DNA from 4 places in the Microbulbifer sp. ABF4_148 genome. Region 4 is predicted to be linked to each of the others. Evidence: predicted binding sites of a transcription regulator. Region 4 holds the regulator's gene; each other region holds the start of a gene.
The links. The regulator LexA, encoded in region 4, represses DNA repair genes until DNA is damaged. The targets are predictions, from matches to a motif close to ACTGTNTNTANANACAGT.

Region 1 (4,757 bases), 2.2 Mb from region 4:
TCACCACTTTTTCCCCGCCGCCGTCGTGTGGCTGTACGTCGCCAGGCGGCAAAAAGCCTAAAAAAACCTGCGTTTTTCCACACGATGCGCTGACTGTTTGGTCAGGGGGTGGCGGCGTTTGCGGGCCTGGCATTTCCCTTAGGGCTGCCATTCCACATGGAGCACGCGATGGGGTATCTGGTGCTCGGCAAAGTAGCGCAGCCAGCGTTGTTGATTTTGTTGCAGCCGGTCGCCGGGACCTTTTACTTCGACCAGTTCATAGCCGCAGTGCTCAGGGAACAGGATCAGGTCCGGCATGCCGTTGCGATGCTGGGGTATATCACTGACCAGACGCTGGAAAATCGCCCGCCAGTGGTCGGCGGGAATACGCTCGATTGCAAATTCCAGCAGGGTTTCCGATAGGCCATCCCAGGCGACCAGCGGATTGGCAATATCCTGCTTGTCGCGGTAGGTCTGCAGAATGCGTTCTTGCAGGGTTTCCCGGTCCAGTGCCGTCAGGTGTGCGTCGATGGCCGCGCGCCGCTGTGGATAAAAGTCGCTGGTGCGGAAATCGCTGGGCGCGATCTGGAAGGGATTGAAAAAGGCACCGGGAACCGGCGCGAAGACCTGGTCCCATAAGTACAGACCCAGCATGCCATTGAACAGCATATTCTCGACCCAGAAACAGTCTCCGCTTCCGGACGCTTCTCCTTCCAGATACTCGGCGGCGACCAGCTCCACGCGTTCATCGGTCTGCGCCAATCTCACCGTTTCGGTCGGTGCGGTATAGCGCCGGGGAGCGGGCCAGTGCGCTTGCTGTCCAAGTTTTTTGGCGGTGCGATGGCCGAAACTTTCTGCAAATAATTGCTCCGCCTCGTTGGCGGGCTGCTGCAGAATTTGCCGGCACAGAGCCAGCCCGGCGTCACCGTCGCCCCGGGTCACGGCGATACGGGCGCGTCGTTCACGCGCGGGTGGCCGACCACAGTGCCGGTAGAGTTGATCGGCCTCTGCGAGCGCATCGAGTCGTTCCAGCTGTCGCGCCAGCGTCAGGCGCAGTCGATCCAGCCGGCGGTCCAGGGTCGCATCCTCGGGATGAGAATCGGGCAGCGCCTCTGCCAGCATGAGGATGGCATCGGTACCGGTTTCCAGTGCGCTGTCGAGATCTTCCAGACAGCGATAGTACTGCCGATGGAGGTCCAGCTGGTCGCGCGAGCGAAACGGCAGGTTGTTCCGATCCAGCGGATAACGTTCATAGCGGTACAGCCCCAGGTCGCGGAGCACATAATCGGTCAGATCCTGATGCAGGTTGCCAAAAAACAGCAACCGGAAGGTATCGAAATGCTCTGCCGACTGTACTGCCAAAATGGTCTCATCCCGAGTTAACCGGGTTCTCAGCATACGATCGTCATGATGCTCGAGCAGCGCCTGTTCCAAAGCATCGCGCTTGAGATTTTTTGCTTGCGGGACAGGTGCGCGGGCAACGAGCTCGGGCTTGGTGAACAGGGGGAGCAGTGCGCCTGCCCCCTGCTCGGGATCTATTCGCAGAAGGCCGTCCGCATGCAGCTGGTCCACTGCTGTGGAGAGATCGGTAATCTCTTCATACTTCAGCTTGCCGAGGCGGAACAGGGCGCCCGCCCCGGAAGGTACGCCCTTGCGCGATAGCAGGCGTACGTAAAGGCGCTGAGCATCAACACCCTGGGCGCGAAAGGCGTCGTAAAACCGTTGCTCTTCCGCCGACAGGAGGTCCATATAGCGGTCGGCGACAAACTGCATCAGGGCCTGGAAGTTTTCCAGGTAATAGTCGGGTGCCAGTTCGACAGGAGATTCCATGGCGAGGAGTCATTCTTTATTGAGCTGCAGATGAGGGGTTCAATTGCTTGCGTAAGATATAGCTGTGTTTTTATACAGCATGGGCGTCTTCGGTACAAACCCGATAATGACTGCCCGGGCGTGACCGGTGCGAAGCGCGACGGCAGGACAGGGTAAGGTGGTATTGGCGGATGCGGTCCTCATATAATCCATCGAAGCAGTGCACATGACATCAGTACACGGCACAAGGAGCGGGAGCATCCGTAATGGGGTTCGGCAAAGTATTGATTGGAACTTTTCAAGCGATCACGCGGCACGCAACAGCGTTGCTGCAGGCATTGGCGTGGCCGTTTCTCGCCCTTCTACTGATCGATGTCCTGTCTCAGCGCGCTACTTCGATTGCCGCGATCGTGGTGGCGATAGTTACCCTGTGCCTCCAGATCGTTGTCGCGATTACCGCAATACGCATTGTCCTGATGCCCGCAGGGTCGATGCCCGCCTGGGGACTGAGGGCGTGGACATGGCGAGAAACCCGCTTTCTGTTGAAGTTTCTGGGGTTTGGCATGGCGATCCTCGCGCTGACGATGCTGACAGCGGATTCGATCGCGGCAACGTTAGTCGGTGTGCTCTTGATCGGCTGGGGTGTCGGCCGTTTGTGTCTCGTGTTACCTGCCGCGGCGGCGGACAAGCCGATGACGTTGCGGCAAGCGTGGCAGGCCACCGCAAATCATCAGCTCTTGATGCTGCTGGTGGTTTTGGTCGTACCTGCCATCTTTTCAATTCCGGTATTGGTCGCGAGCCTGCTTCCCTACTCTGATATTTTTATCAGTATCTTCGTCAACGTGGCGCTCGCTGCGGAAATGATTGCACTGTCCGTGGTGTATCAAATGATCCAGGATGCCCAGCCGCGGGCAAATACGCCTGCATAGGCAAAAGTGTGAAAGGTTAGTCGAACATACTCAGCAGCGACCCCAGCGTCTCCTCACCCTTTGCCTGATTTTGCTCCGGCGTGGCCTGGCCGAAACCTTCCAGAATAATGTCTTCCTCCGGCAGCTCTTCGATAAAGCGGCTGGGGGTGGTGTCCTGGGTTTCTCCGAACTGCTTGCGCTTGCCGGCCAGGGTCATCATCAGCGTGCGTTGCGCACGGGTAATGCCGACATAGGTCAGGCGGCGCTCTTCCTCGATATTGTCGTCTTCGATGCTGTTGCGGTGCGGCAGCAGGTTTTCTTCCATGCCGATCATAAACACGTGGGGGAATTCCAGACCCTTGGCGGCGTGCAGGGTCATCAGGCTGACCTTGTCGGTCGCTTCCTCTTCTTCCTGACGGTCGAGCATGTCGCGCAGGATCAACTTGGAAATGGCCTGCTCGAGGCGGATATCCTGTTCCAGTTCGTCGTCGGTGCCTTCCATGATTTTGTTCAGGCTTTCCAGCAGCCAGTACACATTTTCCATGCGCTTCTCGGCCACTTTCTCGCTACTGGCGTTCTGCGACAACCAACCCTGGTAATCGATATCGTCGAGCATTTCGCGCAGTGCGGTTTCGGCGGTATTTTCGCGGCAATTGCGCTGCACGCCTTCGAGCCACAGGGCAAACCGGTTCAGGCGCTCGTAGCCCTGTTCGTTGATGTGCTCGCGAAAGCCGAGCTCGCTACAGGCGGCGAACATGGAAATCTCGCGGCCCTTGGCATAATTGCCCAGCGCCTCGAGGGAGCTGGTACCGATCTGGCGGCGCGGGGTATTGATGATGCGCAGGAAGGCGTTGTCGTCATCCGGGTTCACCAGCAGACGCAGGTAGGCCATCACGTCCTTGATCTCCGCACGGGCAAAAAACGAGGTGCCACCGGACATCTGGTAGGGAATCTGGTTCTCCTGCAATTTCATTTCGATCAGGCGCGCCTGATGGTTGCCGCGGTAGAGCACCGCGAAGTCCATGAATTTCGCACCGCGCCGGGCGCGCTGCAGGAAGATCTCATTGGCAACCCGCTCCGCCTCTTCGTTTTCATTCGGCACTTTCACTACCCGGATTTCCTCGCCGAGGCCGCGGTCGGACCAGAGTGCCTTGTCGAAGTCGTGGGGGTTGTGCGCAATCAGGTGGTTGGCGACGCGCAGGATGCGGCTGGTGGAGCGATAGTTTTGTTCCAGCTTGATCAGGCGCAGGTTGGGAAAGTCGACTTGCAGCTGGCTCATGTTTTCCGGGCGTGCGCCGCGCCAGGCGTAAATCGACTGGTCGTCGTCGCCTACCACGGTCAGGCCGCCGCGGCCGCCCACCAGCATTTTCACCAGCAGGTACTGGGAGTTGTTGGTGTCCTGGTACTCATCCACCAGCAGGTAGCGGATCTTTTTGCGCCAGCGTTGCAGCAGTTCCGGATCGCTGTCGAACAGTTGCACCGGCAGTAGAATCAGGTCATCGAAGTCCACCGCGTTGTACGCCTTGAGGGCATCACAATAGCGACCATAGGCCACCGCGATGGCCTGTTCTCCCGCACTTTGCGCCTGCGCCATGGCGTCGCGCGGCATGAGCATGTCGTTTTTCCAGTTGGAAATCTGGTTCTGTACCCGGTCCAGCAGGTCGGTGTCCAGGTCACCATCGCGTAGCATCAGCTCCTTGATGAGTGCGCGTGCATCTTCCGCATCGAAGATCGAAAATCCGGGTTTGAAGCCGGCGGTGCGGTATTCCTTGCGGAGGATGTTCAGGCCCAGGTTATGGAACGTAGAGACGGTCAGTCCATGCGAGGCCTTGCTGCTCTTGCCGTCGGCGCCGCGCAGTAGCTTGCTCACCCGCTCCTTCATTTCCCGCGCCGCCTTGTTGGTGAAGGTCAGGGCGGCAATGTTGCGCGCAGCGAATCCACACTCTTCGATCAGGTAGGCAATCTTGCGGGTGATTACACTGGTCTTGCCGGAGCCGGCACCCGCCAGAACCAGGCAGGGGCCGTCTACATATTTCACTGCCTCCGCCTGGCGGGGGTTGA
Region 2 (4,757 bases), 460 kb from region 4:
TGAAGACATTCAGTTACCGGGAGACGTACAGGAAAAAGCCGCAAGCACCCAGGCGGCTGCCGCCATCACGACCATCCTGAAAGAGTATTTCAATACCCACCCGGTCTACGAATTGGAAAACGCAGGCTTCAAGCAACGAGTCGCGCGCCTGCTGCTAAAAGACATTGATATTGAGGAGGATCAGCTGGTAATACAGCTGGGTCTGTAGCCGCGGTAAATTCCGACGGAGACTAGGAATCACGTTGCTCCGCGGCGGACTTCGCGCGGGCCTCTAACCCCGCTTCAGCTTCCTGCATATTCCGGATCAGGACCCGACATGTGGTGCCCTGTACCAGCAGGGAGAACAGCACAACGCCGAACACCATCGACTGTACCGTCCACCAGTAGGGCAGCTCAATGGGCAGTGACAGCACCAGTGCCAGCGCAATCACCCCACGCAAACCACCCCAGCCGAGCACCATGCGCCACGGCTTCGGAATCGTCGGCCCCACCAGCCCGCAAAGCGGCGCAACCGTAAAGATAGCCAACGCCCTGGCACCGACCGCAGCGGCAATCGCAATCAGCATTGCCAGCCAGCGCTCGGTAAACATTTCGACGGTGAACAACAGGCCCATAATCACAAAAATCAGCGCGGTAAACATCAGGCTGAGCCAATCCCAGGTCGGCCCCGCATGAATCAGAAAAGTATCCCGCTGTTCCCTCAGGCAGGCGCGGCTCACTATGGCACAGACCATCACCGCGATAATGCCGGATACATGCGCCACGTGCTCTGCCAGGTAAAAGGTACCAAAAGCCGCAAGCACCAGCGCCACCAGCGCTGCGGCGGCAGAGCCGAGAAAAAGCACGATGATGGCAGTTACCAGTCCGCATATCAGGCCTATGGCCACCCCGCCCGCTAGTGTCACCAGAAAGTACAGCGCAATCACGGGCGCACCGCTCAGGGGTTCACCGGTGGGCTCGCCAGCTTCCATCACCGTATGGGACGCAATCGCCAGTACCAGGGAAAAAGCGACGATCGCCGCCGCATCATTGAACAGGCTCTCTCCCTCGACCAGCGTCAACAGATCGTCATCGGCATCGCTGTCACGTAACTTACTGACCACCGCTACGGGATCGGTAGCGGCGAGGATAGCGCCGGTGAGCAACGCCGCTGTCCAGGGAAATCCTGAGGGGTGGTTCATGCCGTAGTAGGTGATCAAGGCAATCACCGCACCACAGATAATCACCCCCAACGTACTGAATAACAGGATGGGCGCGAGCCACCGTCGGAGCGTCGCCGGCTCGATCTGCCAGGCTGCCTCAAAGATGAGGATGGGAAGAATGACGAAGAAAACCAGTTCCTGCAGGTTGCTGGCCCGGATACCGGTATCAAAGTCCAGCAATGGCAACAGCATGCCGGCACCGACACCGGCAATCAGGCAGCCGAGGGTATTGTCCGTGCGCAATAGCCTGGCCAGACCCAGACCGACGACTGCGGCAACGGCCATATACAGGCCCTGGCCAACCAGTGTTGTCACTCCAGACATCCCTGTATACCTCTAGCATCCTTGTTTCGAGCGCCAACACTATCCGTCGCGTGAATCGTCTCGATCGCTGGCAATCACCGATGCAGGCTTTATTTCCGGTACCGAAACACTCAATGGCACGGCAACACCGCGCTCATTAATCACTTCCACATGGTGGCGACGCAGCTGACGGGGCTCCCTGACACCACAGGAATGCGCGATCACGCCGACTTCATGCGTCATGTTGCGCGCATAGTTCGCGACCCTGTCAGCCTTGCTCATCGGATCGAGTCCTTGTTGCAAGTCCGGGTCATGGGTCGTTACCCCGGTGGGACAGGTATTACGGTTGCATTGCATCGCCTGAATACAGCCTAGTGCAAACATAAAACCGCGCCCGCAGTTGACGAAGTCTGCGCCCACCGCCAGCGCGCAAGCCACCATTGAGGGGGTCAGGAGTTTGCCGGCGCAAACGACTTTGACCCGATCACGTAATCCATATTGCGCCAGGATATCAATCACCAGCGGCAAGCTGCGATTCAGGGGCAGCCCCATATAATCCATCAAGCTTTGCGGCGCCGCACCACTACCACCGTCGGCACTGTCGATAGTGATAAAGTCAGGGGCGGACTCCAGTCCGCGCTGTAAAATCAACTCGCACAGTTCATACAACCAGTCACTGACACCGACAACCGTCTTGAAGCCCACAGGCTTGCCCGTTACCTCGCGGATATGCTGGATCATATCCAGCAATCCACCGACGTCATGAAACTCCGGATGGCCATTGGGACTGATCGAATCCTTTCCCACCGGGATGCCCCGCACCCGGGCAATTTCCTCAGTGACTTTCACCGCTGGCAGGATCCCGCCCTTACCAGGCTTGGCGCCCTGCGAAAGTTTCAGCTCAAACATGCGCACCTGTTTGTGAGACGCCACCTCGGCCAGACGCTCATCGGACAGGTGGCCGTGCTCATCCCGCACCCCGTACTTTGCGGTACCGATCTGAAACACGATATCGCAACCGCCTTCAAGATGATGATCCGACAGGCCACCCTCCCCGGTGTTGAGCCAGATACCCGCTTCCCGCGCTCCCCGGGACAGCGCCCTCACCGCGGGCGCGGACAACGCGCCAAAGCTCATTCCGGAAATGTTGAAAAATGCGCTGGTGGTATAGGGTTTCTCGGCGTAACCCTCTCCCACAGTCACCGCCTTTGGCGGCACGGCATCCTTGGCCAGCGTGGGAAACGGGTGGTTCAAAAAGATCACGTCCCCGGGCTGGTTCAGGGGGCGGGTGGAGCCAAAAGCCACCGTAGAGTCGACATTTTTGGCCGCCCGGTAAACCCAGTTTCTCTGGGCACGGTTAAACGGCATTTCCTCCCGGTCCAGGGCAAAAAAGTACTGCCGGAAAAATTCCCCGAGGTGCTCAAACAGATAGCGAAAGCGACCGATAACAGGATAGTTACGGCGGATCGCATGTTTCTTCTGGGTAACGTCGGCGGCATACAGGTAAATCACATAGAGGACGAGTACCACCAGCCCGAAGGCAAACAGCAACGCGAACACCTGTAACACATTGACGGCAAACGCCTTGATTGTGGCAACAGCCTCCAGATCCATGAAATGCTCTCCCGACGCACGCTGGCTTCAAACGGTCGCAATACTGCCGACAATCTTCCCATTGTATGCCTCCCCCAGATTCCTTGCACTGATCTCAACGCAACCGCAGCCAGAGGTTGCATCAACCCGCTAACGCCAATAGACTGTACGCATATACAGCATACAGAAGTACCCAACCACGCTCTGCAATCATGGCGAATGACCACCCCGACAACCCTGTGCAGATCCACACCGGACGCGGTGTGGTCAGTAACCTGGCCGGCCGGTTTATCAGCCAGGTCAGCACACGGGAAAGCGATGGCTGGGAGACAGATCTGGAACCGCTGGAGCGCGTACTGACAGAGGCGATTGAAGAAAAGGCCAAAAGCATTATCGCGACCAATCGCTCCCCGGACCTGCCGTTCGACCAGTCGATCAATCCCTACCGGGGATGCGAGCACGGCTGCGTCTACTGTTATGCGCGTCCGGCTCATGCCTATATGGATCTGTCACCCGGGCTCGACTTTGAAACCCGCCTGTTTTACAAGGCCAATGCCGCCAGACTGCTCGAAACTGCCTTGCGCAAGCCGAGCTACCGCTGCCGCCCGATCGCCCTGGGGAGCAACACGGACCCCTACCAGCCGCTGGAACGCGATCAGCAGATAACCCGACAGCTACTGGAAGTGATGCTGCGCTATCGGCAGCCGGTGACCATCGTGACCAAGAGCCAACTGATCTTGCGTGACCTGCCGCTACTCGCGGAAATGGCGCAGGAAAATCTCTGTCACGTTGCCGTGAGTGTGACCACCCTGTGCAAAGACCTGAAACGTAAACTGGAACCGCGCACCGCCAGCCCCACTGCCAGGCTGCGCACTATTGAAGCCCTGGCCGGAGCCGGCGTTCCCACCGCCGTGATGGCAGCCCCGATGATTCCCGCACTCAACGATTGTGAGCTGGAAAGTATCCTGGCCCGGTCCCACGATGCGGGCGCAACTCAGGCGGCTTATGTGCTGCTCCGTTTACCCCATGAAGTCAGCCCGCTGTTTCGCCAGTGGCTTGCCGTGCACTATCCGGAACGTGCCAGCCACGTCATGAGCCTTGTCCAGCAAAGCCGCGACGGCAAGGATTACCAGAGTGATTTCTCCCAGCGACAGACTGGCACCGGCGTATTTGCCCAACTGCTGCAACGACGCTTCCGCATTGCCTGCAAGCAGCTGGGTCTGAATGAGAACCATCGGCGCCTGGACAGCCAGCGCTTCGCGCCGCCACCCCAGCCCGGAGATCAGGGCGATCTGTTTGGATAGGCCCTGGACAGGGTTCAGCTGAAGAGCTTCAGCATCACATTGATTACGAATGCATTGGCGATGTCGATAAAGAACGCTCCGACTAGAGGTACCACGAGAAAAGCCTGCGGCGCAGCGCCATACCGCTCCGTCACCGCCGTCATATTGGCGATTGCGGTCGGGGTAGCGCCCAATGCCAATCCGGCATATCCAGCAGAAATGACCGCGGCATCGTAAGTTCGCCCCATGAGCGGGAAGACCACAAAAATCACGAACAGGGAGATCATGACGACCTGGGAAACGAGCAGCAACACCATCATGCCCGCCAGGTCCAGTAGGGTCCAAAGCTGCAGGCTCATCAGCGACATCGACAGGA
Region 3 (4,757 bases), 790 kb from region 4:
CGCCCGAAGGCATCCATCCGCTGGTATGAAGAGAAAAGAATAGGACCCGAATACTAGAAAGTCCGGCAGGCCGCGACGGCTCGTTGCCAACCGTCCAGGAGTGCCGCGCGCTGGTCCTGAGTCATTTGCGGCACAAAATCCCGATCGATTTCCTGCAACCCTTCGGGCCTGCAGCCGGCGGACCAGGCACCGACACCAATGCCAGCGAGCATCGCGGCACCCACCGCGGTCGACTCAATTTGCCGCGGGCGCTCCACCCTGGCGCCAGAAATATCTGCCTGGAATTGCATCAGGAAATCGTTGGCACAAGCTCCGCCATCCACCCTCAGCTCATCAATTTCCACGCCGAGCGCACTGCCCATCAACTGGGCGAGATCATTGCTCTGGTAGGCGATGGACTCGAGGGTTGCACGAGTAATCTCCGCGCGCCCGGAACCCCGGCTCAAACCACATAACATGCCGCGTGCCGATGCATCCCAATAGGGGGCACCGAGGCCGCTGAATGCCGGCACCAGATAGACGCCTCCCGTATCCGGCACCTTGGCTGCGAGTGCTTCTGTTTCCGCGGCACTGGTAATAATGCCGAGCTCGTCGCGCAGCCACTGGACCGCCGAACCGGCATTAAAAACCGCTCCTTCCAGGGCGTAGACCGGGGCCCCCTCAGGGTCACAGGCGATGGTGGTCAGTAATCCGTCGGGCGCGACAGGCCGCTCGCTGCCGGCATACGCCAACATAAAACAGCCGGTGCCATAGGTATTTTTCATGCTGCCGGTTTCGGTGCAGCCCTGCCCAAACAGCGCGGCCTGCTGATCTCCGGCAACACCGCTGATTGGCACCTCAGCACCAAGAAACACATCCATATCCGTTGTGGCCAACACCCCGGCAGATGGTCGTATTTCAGGCAGGATGGCGCGTGGGCAAGCAAACAGGTCGAGCAGCTCATCGTCCCAGTCTTTGCGCTCAAGACTGTAAAGCAGCGTGCGACTGGCATTGGTATGGTCGGTGACATGTGCACGCCCGCCACTCAGCCGCCAGATTAGCCAACTGTCGACGGTGCCAAAACACAACTCGCCAGCTTGCGCGCGCGGCAGCAGCGCTGGGTGTTCATTGAACAACCACTGCAACTTCGTTGCAGAAAAATAAGCGTCCGCCACCAAGCCGGTTTTTTCCCGCAACCACTCCGCGCGACCGGCTTCTACAAGCGCCTCGCAAAGCGGAGCAGAGCGTCGACACTGCCAGACGATGGCCCGGTGAACCGGCTCACCGGTTTTCCGGTCCCAGACAATGGTGGTTTCACGCTGATTGGTAATCCCGATACCCGATAGATGATCGGCTTCCACACCCGCGCGCCGCAGTGCGGCAATGCAGACATTCAGGGTAACCTGCCAGATTTCTTCCGGGTCGTGTTCGACCCAGCCGGGATGCGGGTAATACTGGGGGAACTCAGAGTAACTGCGGCCAAGTAACTGACCCTGCAGATCAAAAACAAACGCGGTAGTGCCGGTGGTGCCCTGGTCGATGGAGAGAATCATGGGCGCTCCTCATTCTTATTCTCCATTCGAGTATATAGGTTTAACGGGAACCTGCCGCCTCCAGGGCGTATTGAATGGCATCAGAAGGAAAGCCGCGATACGCGAGATAGCGCTGGCGTCTTGCCCGCTCCTTGTGCATCACTTCGCGAGGAAGAGACGGGTCGAGCGGTACCCGAAACTTCCGCAGCAACTGCTCTGCAGCTAGCGTAAACCAGTCGGCTTCCAAGGCTGCCAGTACATCGGCTACCAGAGGATCGGCAATGCCGCGCTGCCGCAGGTCCATTCGAATACGCACGGGGCCTTGCCCCCTGAGCACTCTGGAGCGCGCGAATACCTCAGCGAAACGCCGGTCACACTGATAGTTGAGCTCCTGCAAACGCAGGAACAGCGTATCAAAGTCGGCTTCGGGGAAACGGGACGAGAGCTTCTGCTGAAGCTCGAGACGTGAGTGCTCACGACGGGAAAGCAACTCAAGCGCTGCGTTAAACAGCGCCTGAGCAGGATCGGGTTCAGAAAACACGTAGGAAAACTATGCTAAAGACCAGAGATTAGCCCTCCGGGGCTTCTTCCGCTTCTTCAGCGGCAGGGACAACATCACCCAGCAGCTGGGCGCGCAGCAAACCTTCAATCTCTTCACGAACCGCCTGATTCTCTTTCAGGAATTTGACTGCATTGGCCTTACCCTGGCCAATTTTGTCGCCTTTGTAGCTGTACCAGGCGCCGGCCTTGTCGACCAGACCAAGCTTCACGCCGTAATCAACGATTTCGCCCAGCAGGTTGATGCCTGCCCCGTACATGATCTGGAATTCGGTCTGGGTAAAGGGCGGCGCTACCTTGTTCTTGACGACTTTCACCCGGGTCTCGTTACCGACAATCTCATCCCCTTCCTTGACGGCGCCAATACGGCGGATGTCGAGACGCACAGATGAGTAGAATTTCAGCGCGTTACCCCCGGTCGTGGTTTCAGGAGAACCGAACATCACACCGATCTTCATTCTGATCTGGTTGATAAATATACACAGGGTGTTGGTGTTCTTGATGTTACCGGTCAGTTTACGCAGGGCCTGGGACATCAGGCGAGCCTGCAGACCAACATGGGAATCCCCCATTTCGCCTTCAATTTCGGCGCGAGGCGTCAACGCTGCTACGGAGTCAACAATCAGAACATCCACCGCACCGGAACGCACCAGCATGTCGGTGACTTCCAGAGCCTGCTCACCGGTATCCGGCTGGGAAACGATCAGCTCATCAACGTTAACGCCAAGCTTTTCGGCATAAATCGGATCCAGCGCATGCTCCGCATCCACAAATGCACAGGTACCGCCATTACGCTGAGCTTCTGCAATAACCTGCAGGGTCAGGGTGGTCTTACCAGAAGATTCAGGGCCATAGATTTCAACGATTCGGCCGCGCGGCAGGCCACCGATACCCAGCGCAACATCGAGACCCAGGGAGCCGGTGGAAATCGCCGGAATACGCTCGCGCTCTTTATCGCCCATGCGCATCACAGTGCCCTTGCCGAACTGGCGCTCGATCTGTGAAAGCGCCGCCTGAAGTGCCTTGTCTTTGTTGGAGTCCATGACCTTACCCGTGTACTTAAGCATTGATTGTTGGGGGCAAGCTTAACGAAGGATTACTGTATAAGCAACCAGTAATCTGATTTGGCGATCATTGCTGCCAAAACGTACATTTCGCACAAAAACCACTCAAACCTCATGGGACTCCACCACCCGAAGAACACCACGCAATGCCTCGACCACCGTTTGATGCTGCACCTCTGATCTTCCCCCCACAAAGTGCCAGCAACGGGCATCGATCTCCATGGGCTCCTGGCCCTCCGCATGGGCGATAGCGATCCACACAGTGCCGACCGGCTTTTCTTCAGAGCCGCCGTCGGGTCCGGCAACCCCGCTTACCGCAACGGCGATATTGGCGTCCATCAACATCAGCGCCCCACTCGCCATCTGACGAGCGACCTGCTCGCTGACCGCACCAAATTGATCAAGGTCGCCCTCGGTCACCGACAGCAGGTCACGTTTTATACGATTGGCATAGCTCACCACACTCCCCTCGAACCAGGCCGAAGCACCGGCAACTGAGGTGATCGCCGCGGCAATGGCGCCCCCGGTGCAGGACTCCGCTGCAGTGACGGTCCAGCCCCTCACGTCCAGCGCCTCCCCCAGCTGCGCTGCCAGATTTGTCAGGTCCACCATGGCCACAGTCTCTCGTCTTCTATCAATAAAGAAGCCAGCATACCGGCTTCTCCATTTCAGCAACATCGCGTTTGCGCCGGTAAGCGACCGCAATAGCCGACGGCGCAGCGACACATCTGCCGCCCGCGACGATGGAAGGCCAAGTTCGCAAGACAATTCAATCGGGAAAAAAACGGGGGGCAAAGCCCCCCAAGAAGCCAATTCGTTCGGAAGGGGAATTCCAGAATTGGAAGGTTCAAGGTGAAACCCGGTGGAGAATCCCGGAACGTCTTGCGCCCCAACCCTCACCGAGAGTTGTCCAGCAGACCAATGATCCAAGAGAAATCATTATTTGATGCAGACCGGACATATCGAATATATTATTCATTATTCAGCAGATCAACCCTCTGCTCGAATAAATAATTCCAAGGGGTGCGTGGAACGCCGGAAAATAAGACCGACGTGCAGCGGGACTATCGGCGGTGCCGATGGCACTCTGCTTGCGCGCACAGGGGGCGAAAGTTACCAATACACCCCTTAGCGACGAACCAAGAATGACCAGGCGGGCGAATTCCCGCTGACAACGCGAGCGTAATTTAATGGAGCTGCAGTTTACCGGACTGGACTGGGGAATCTTTGCCGCCTACCTGGCGATGCTGGCGGGGTCCGGCTGGTACTTTAGTCAGGCAAGATCGCAGGATTCGAGGGATTACTTCCTCGCCCATAACAGCATGCCCATGTGGATGGTGGCCATCTCGACGCTGGCTACCACCCAGTCGGCAGCCACCTTCCTTGGCGGTCCGGACATGGGTTATCGGGGTGACCTCACCTACCTCTTTACCAATCTCGGCGCAGTGATGGCCGCCGTCTTTGTTGCCCACTACCTGGTGCCGCGCTTTTATGCCAACAAAGTGACCACGGTCTATGAATTGCTGCAGACCCGCTTCGGGGAATCCGCCAATCTGTCTGCCGGCTCCATGTATCTGCTCGGACGGGTTTTTGCCAGCGGTGCACGTCTGTATATGGCTGCGAT
Region 4 (4,757 bases):
GCCTTCAGCCCCTTTCATTACTTCAACGCTACAGCAGGCGGCGAGCAATCGCCTCGGATTTAGCGTAAAGAAAACCATGATGCTGGCCCAGAGGCTGTATGAAGCTGGCCACATCACTTATATGCGGACCGATTCCACCAATCTGAGTAAGGAAGCTGTCGATTCGGCGCGCGACTTTATTCAGGAGAATTACGGCGACAAATACCTGCCCGATAATCCGGTTAGCTACAGCAGCAAAGAAGGCGCACAGGAAGCTCACGAAGCGATACGCCCGTCCGATGTGCGAGTGCAGCCGAATATGCTTTCTGGCGTTGAGCGCGATGCAGAGCGTCTCTACAACCTGATTTGGCAGCAGTTCGTGGCGTGCCAGATGACACCGGCTCAATATACGTCGTCGTCGATCGTTGTATCCGCGGGCGACTTTGAATTGCGTGCCCGTGGTCGTGTCATTCGATTCGACGGTTTCCTCAAAGTGGCCCCACCTGCCAGCAAAAAAGATGAGGATATGCTGCTGCCTGACGTCAAGGTCGGGGACAAACTGGCACTGCAGAAGCTGGATCCCAAGCAGCACTTTACCAAGCCGCCTGCGCGATTTAGCGAGGCTGCACTGGTGAAAGAGCTGGAAAAGCGCGGTATCGGGCGTCCATCCACTTATGCGTCGATTATTTCGACGATTCAGGATCGGGGCTATGTCCGCCTCGAGAACCGGCGTTTTTACGCAGAGAAGATGGGCGATATCGTGACCGATCGTCTCAGCGAGAGTTTCACTGACCTGATGGATTATGGCTTCACCGCGAGCCTGGAAGAGTCTCTGGACGAGGTCGCTGATGGCGATCGAGGCTGGAAGGATCTTCTCGATGCATTCTATAAAGATTTCTCTGGCCGACTCGAAACGGCACAGTCCGCAGAGGGAGGAATGCGCCGCAATTCTCCCACCGATACCGATATCGAATGCAGCAAGTGCGGTCGCCATATGCAAATTCGTACAGGTTCGACCGGCGTATTTCTCGGTTGCTCCGGATACGGTTTGCCGCCCAAAGAGCGCTGCACCAATACGATGAACCTCGTCTCCGGAGACGAGGCTATCGATGCAGACCAGGATGAAGACGCGGAAACCCGCCAGCTTCGGGACAAGCGCCGTTGTCCGAAATGCGGTACCGCGATGGACAGCTATCTGGTCGATGAGCAGCGCAAGCTCCATATTTGCGGCAATAACCCGGATTGCAGCGGGTATGAGGTGGAGCAGGGTACCTTCAAAATCAAGGGCTATGACGGCCCTGTCATTGAATGTGACAAGTGCGGCAGCGACATGCAGCTGAAGTCCGGCCGCTTTGGTAAATACTTCGGCTGTACCAATGAGTCCTGTAAGAACACGCGCAAGCTTCTGAAGAACGGTCAGCCCGCACCGCCCAAAATGGACCCTGTGCCGATGCCTGAACTGGCATGCCAGAAGGTAGATGACCATTACATCCTGCGGGATGGGGCCTCCGGGCTTTTCCTTGCTGCCAGCCAGTTTCCGAAAAATCGCGAGACGCGAGCACCGCTGGTGAAAGAAATTTTGCCGCACAAGTCGGAGATTGATCCGAAGTACAGCTTCCTGTTTTCTGCGCCCGCAGAGGATGATCAGGGTCGCGATACGGTGATTCGATTTAGCCGCAAAACGCAGGAGCAGTACGTTCAGTCAGAAGAAGAGGGCAAGGCCACCGGATGGCGGGCTTTCTATCGAGATGGCAAGTGGCAGAGTGAGGTGACGGGTAAAGCGGCCAGCAAGGCAAAGCCGGCTGCCAAGAAAGCGGCACCGAAAAAGAAAGCGGCACCTAAAAAAGCCGCGTCCAAATCCAAGTGAGCAATCCGTATACCGGTAGTGTTGCCGCTGCCCTGAGGAAAGCCCAGCTTCTGCTGGATCTTGAAGCTGGGCCCCGCCTGCAAGCGGAGGCCTTACAGGAGGCGGTGGTGCTCCACCTGTGGCGGGGGGTGCAGTCCTTTCTCGCGGAGACGGCGTTTCAATTGCAGCTGGGTGAAGAGCCGCAAACGCCAGAAGCGCTTGCGAGTGCTGCTGAGAGGCGCGGCACCTATAGCGCTGAAGCACAGGAAATGCGGTTGCTGCTATCCGAGCCCGACAGTTGGCTGAGTCAGCTCAATGCCGTTTGGCAATCGCTCTGGCAGTTTCAGGGAGGGGATTCGGCGGCGGCTGAAGCCGGTGGGGATATCATTGCGGTGTCTTCCAGGCCTGCGCCTGAACTCAATGCCGGGGTGCTTAGAGAGTGGCGTAGTGCATTGAACGAGCTGGTTACCCGCCATCGCGCACAGTCCCAGGAGTGGTAGCTTCTTAAGCGCGATGACTCCTGCTGTGGTACACTGCGGGAAAATTGACGCTGAGGGAGAAGTGCATGTCCTCCGAGACTTTTGAAATCATTGAGCTGGCGAACGGTGATGTCGCTCTGCGCCGGGCGGGTGCACAGGGTGAAGAGCCGCTCGTACGTATCCACTTTTCCGAGATGAGCGCCGATTTTCTTCGTGAGCACAAAATTGCCGTGGCCAGGGCCATGCTCGAAGCCGGAATTGATGCTGTGCAAAATTTAGACAGTGTGTCTGCAGAGTTTTTCGACGAGGAAGAGCCTGAGCCGATCTCGCACACCATTCACTAATCCCCCCGCAATAAACCAGGGCTGGGTGGCACTATAGCTTCCGCACCAAGGCCTTGGTGGTTCGACTTCTCTCGTCCCATTTTTCTTTTCGTTTCTGACTAATGCGCGCCGATAGCGATGCGCAATGTTCAGGCTGTGGTTCTGACTTCCGCCAGACGCAATTCCGACGGGTAGCCAATAATGACGCGAGGCGCTTGGGGTGGAGATAGATGGGGCCCTGAGGCCCCAGGCGGGGATGCTCAGGGAGTCTGTCGGATGACGCCCACCGCGAGCCCTTCAATGGCAAATAGCTTGTCCCGCATATCGACCTGGATAATATCGAATTCGTCATTTTCGGGAAGCAGCTGCACCGTGGCTTGATTGCCTTTGCGCCTGAACCGCTTCACTGTGACTTCGTCTTCAATTCGGGCTACGACAATCTGTCCGTTACGCGCCTGATCGGTACGCTGGACCGCGAGCAAATCCCCATCAAGGATCCCGGCGTCGCGCATACTCATACCGTGCACTCGCAGGAGATAATCCGCGGGTGGGTGAAAGAAATCTGAGGGGAGATCGCAATAGTCTTCAATATTGGATTCCGCGAGGATTGGGTTGCCCGCTGCAACACGTCCGATAATCGGCAGGCCTGGTTGGTGGTCGGGGATTCGAATCCCGCGCGAGGCGCCGGCGACCATTTCAATCGCACCTTTTCGAGCGAGTGCCTTTAGATGCTCTTCCGCGGCATTGGGAGAGCGAAAACCTAATTGCTGCGCAATTTCGGCTCGGGTGGGTGGGTAGCCCGTTTCATCCATGTGGCTTTTGATCAGTTCAAGTACTTGAGCCTGTCGCGCGGTGAGATTGGTCATAATCGTTTCCCGTCGTCCCTTGGGCGTATCTGCGCAAACTGCATCGGTGACATCAAAATGCAGAGCGTCAGACGCTCGATAGTGGTCTGTATTTTTATACAGGTGCTGTGATTATATACAGAAACCGTTGCGGTGCAATCCCTGCCTGCCGCGGGTGAAATGCTGCTACTTTTATGACAAGTGGAGTCTCACGGCGCACCAGAACCCCATTTTTAGCGGATACAGGGACGATCGTAATGCTTGATGCAAAAATGCCGGAAGCCTGGCGCGTACTGCGGATTCAGTCCGAACTGGTGGATGGAATAGAGCGCCTGATTGCATTGAAGTGCGCGGTGACAGTGTTTGGAAGTGCAAGATTTCCACAGGGGAGTCCCGAGTACCAGCAGGGCATGCGTCTCGGTGAGCTGCTGGCGTCGAAAGGTATTCCCGTCATGACCGGGGGAGGGCCGGGTCTGATGGAGGCCTGCAATCGCGGGGCGTTTCCGCATGAGGGGATTTCCATCGGTCTGAATATCGAACTCCCTTTTGAGCAGGTACCAAATCCCTATCAGGACATCAGCCTGAACTTTCGTTACTTTTTTGTTCGCAAGTTTATGTTCGTCAAACATGCGGTGGGCTTTGTGGGTCTGCCCGGGGGCTACGGCACATTGGACGAGCTGTTCGAGGCACTGACTCTCGTGCAAACCAAAAAAGTGCAGAAGTTTCCCATTGTGCTCGTAGACAAGAAGTACTGGTCGGGCCTGCATCGCTGGCTGATAGATACGGTGCTTGAACGCGCGTGCATCGACTCTTCAGATTTGGAGCTGTTTCAGTTGGTCGACACCGTGGATGAGGCGGCTGACATCATCATTGAATACATGCAGACGTGTGAGATGTGAGCACGGACGGGCTTCATCATTCAATTACGAAAGTGACTCGTTTTTCAAAAGTTGTCACCGGGCTAGTGAAAATCATCTGTTAATTGTTAATTTTGTGTAAAAATTACGCTAATACGGGGCTATAGGTAGGTCGGGCATCCCAAAAGCGGTGTGGCGGCGCACAAATCTACAGGATGCCAGTCAGGGGAATTATGCTAACCTCCGGAATCAAAACGAGCGTTTTAATTGTTGGTTTGAATTCTCATGGCCCAGACAGATACCGTCAGCAGAATCCTCGACGCTGCCGAGGTGCTTTTCGCTGAGCGCGGATTTACCGAAACCTCTTTGCGGACGATCACCAGTACGGCTGGTGTGAACCTGGCGGCAGTGAATTACCATTTTGGGTC

Region 1: a site for LexA is predicted at 1,871-1,888, ahead of ACXAD0_RS01635 (VRR-NUC domain-containing protein). Genes of this name have one in related genera too.
Region 2: a site for LexA is predicted at 3,262-3,279, ahead of ACXAD0_RS09295 (PA0069 family radical SAM protein). Genes of this name have one in related genera too.
Region 3: a site for LexA is predicted at 3,168-3,185, ahead of recA (recombinase RecA). Genes of this name have one in related genera too.

What each region holds. Positions count from the first base shown of each region.
Region 1 covers NZ_JBSWUI010000001.1:385,470-390,226, reverse strand. Annotated here, with positions in the region: gene ACXAD0_RS01635 (VRR-NUC domain-containing protein) at 139-1,809, opposite strand; gene ACXAD0_RS01630 (hypothetical protein) at 2,055-2,717, shown strand; gene rep (DNA helicase Rep) at 2,734-4,757, opposite strand, start outside.
Region 2 covers NZ_JBSWUI010000001.1:2,138,039-2,142,795, reverse strand. Annotated here, with positions in the region: gene ACXAD0_RS09310 (DUF1439 domain-containing protein) at 1-208, shown strand, start outside; gene ACXAD0_RS09305 (cation:proton antiporter) at 231-1,526, opposite strand; gene ACXAD0_RS09300 (FMN-binding glutamate synthase family protein) at 1,566-3,119, opposite strand; gene ACXAD0_RS09295 (PA0069 family radical SAM protein) at 3,311-4,402, shown strand; gene gltS (sodium/glutamate symporter) at 4,417-4,757, opposite strand, start outside.
Region 3 covers NZ_JBSWUI010000001.1:3,382,814-3,387,570, forward strand. Annotated here, with positions in the region: gene glpK (glycerol kinase GlpK) at 54-1,532, opposite strand; gene ACXAD0_RS15010 (regulatory protein RecX) at 1,573-2,052, opposite strand; gene recA (recombinase RecA) at 2,081-3,112, opposite strand; gene ACXAD0_RS15020 (CinA family protein) at 3,239-3,745, opposite strand; gene ACXAD0_RS15025 (sodium:solute symporter) at 4,324-4,757, shown strand, end outside.
Region 4 covers NZ_JBSWUI010000001.1:2,593,311-2,598,067, forward strand. Annotated here, with positions in the region: gene topA (type I DNA topoisomerase) at 1-1,846, shown strand, start outside; gene ACXAD0_RS11395 (DUF6586 family protein) at 1,843-2,325, shown strand; gene ACXAD0_RS11400 (hypothetical protein) at 2,391-2,648, shown strand; gene lexA (transcriptional repressor LexA) at 2,888-3,493, opposite strand; gene ACXAD0_RS11410 (LOG family protein) at 3,730-4,371, shown strand; gene ACXAD0_RS11415 (TetR/AcrR family transcriptional regulator) at 4,615-4,757, shown strand, end outside.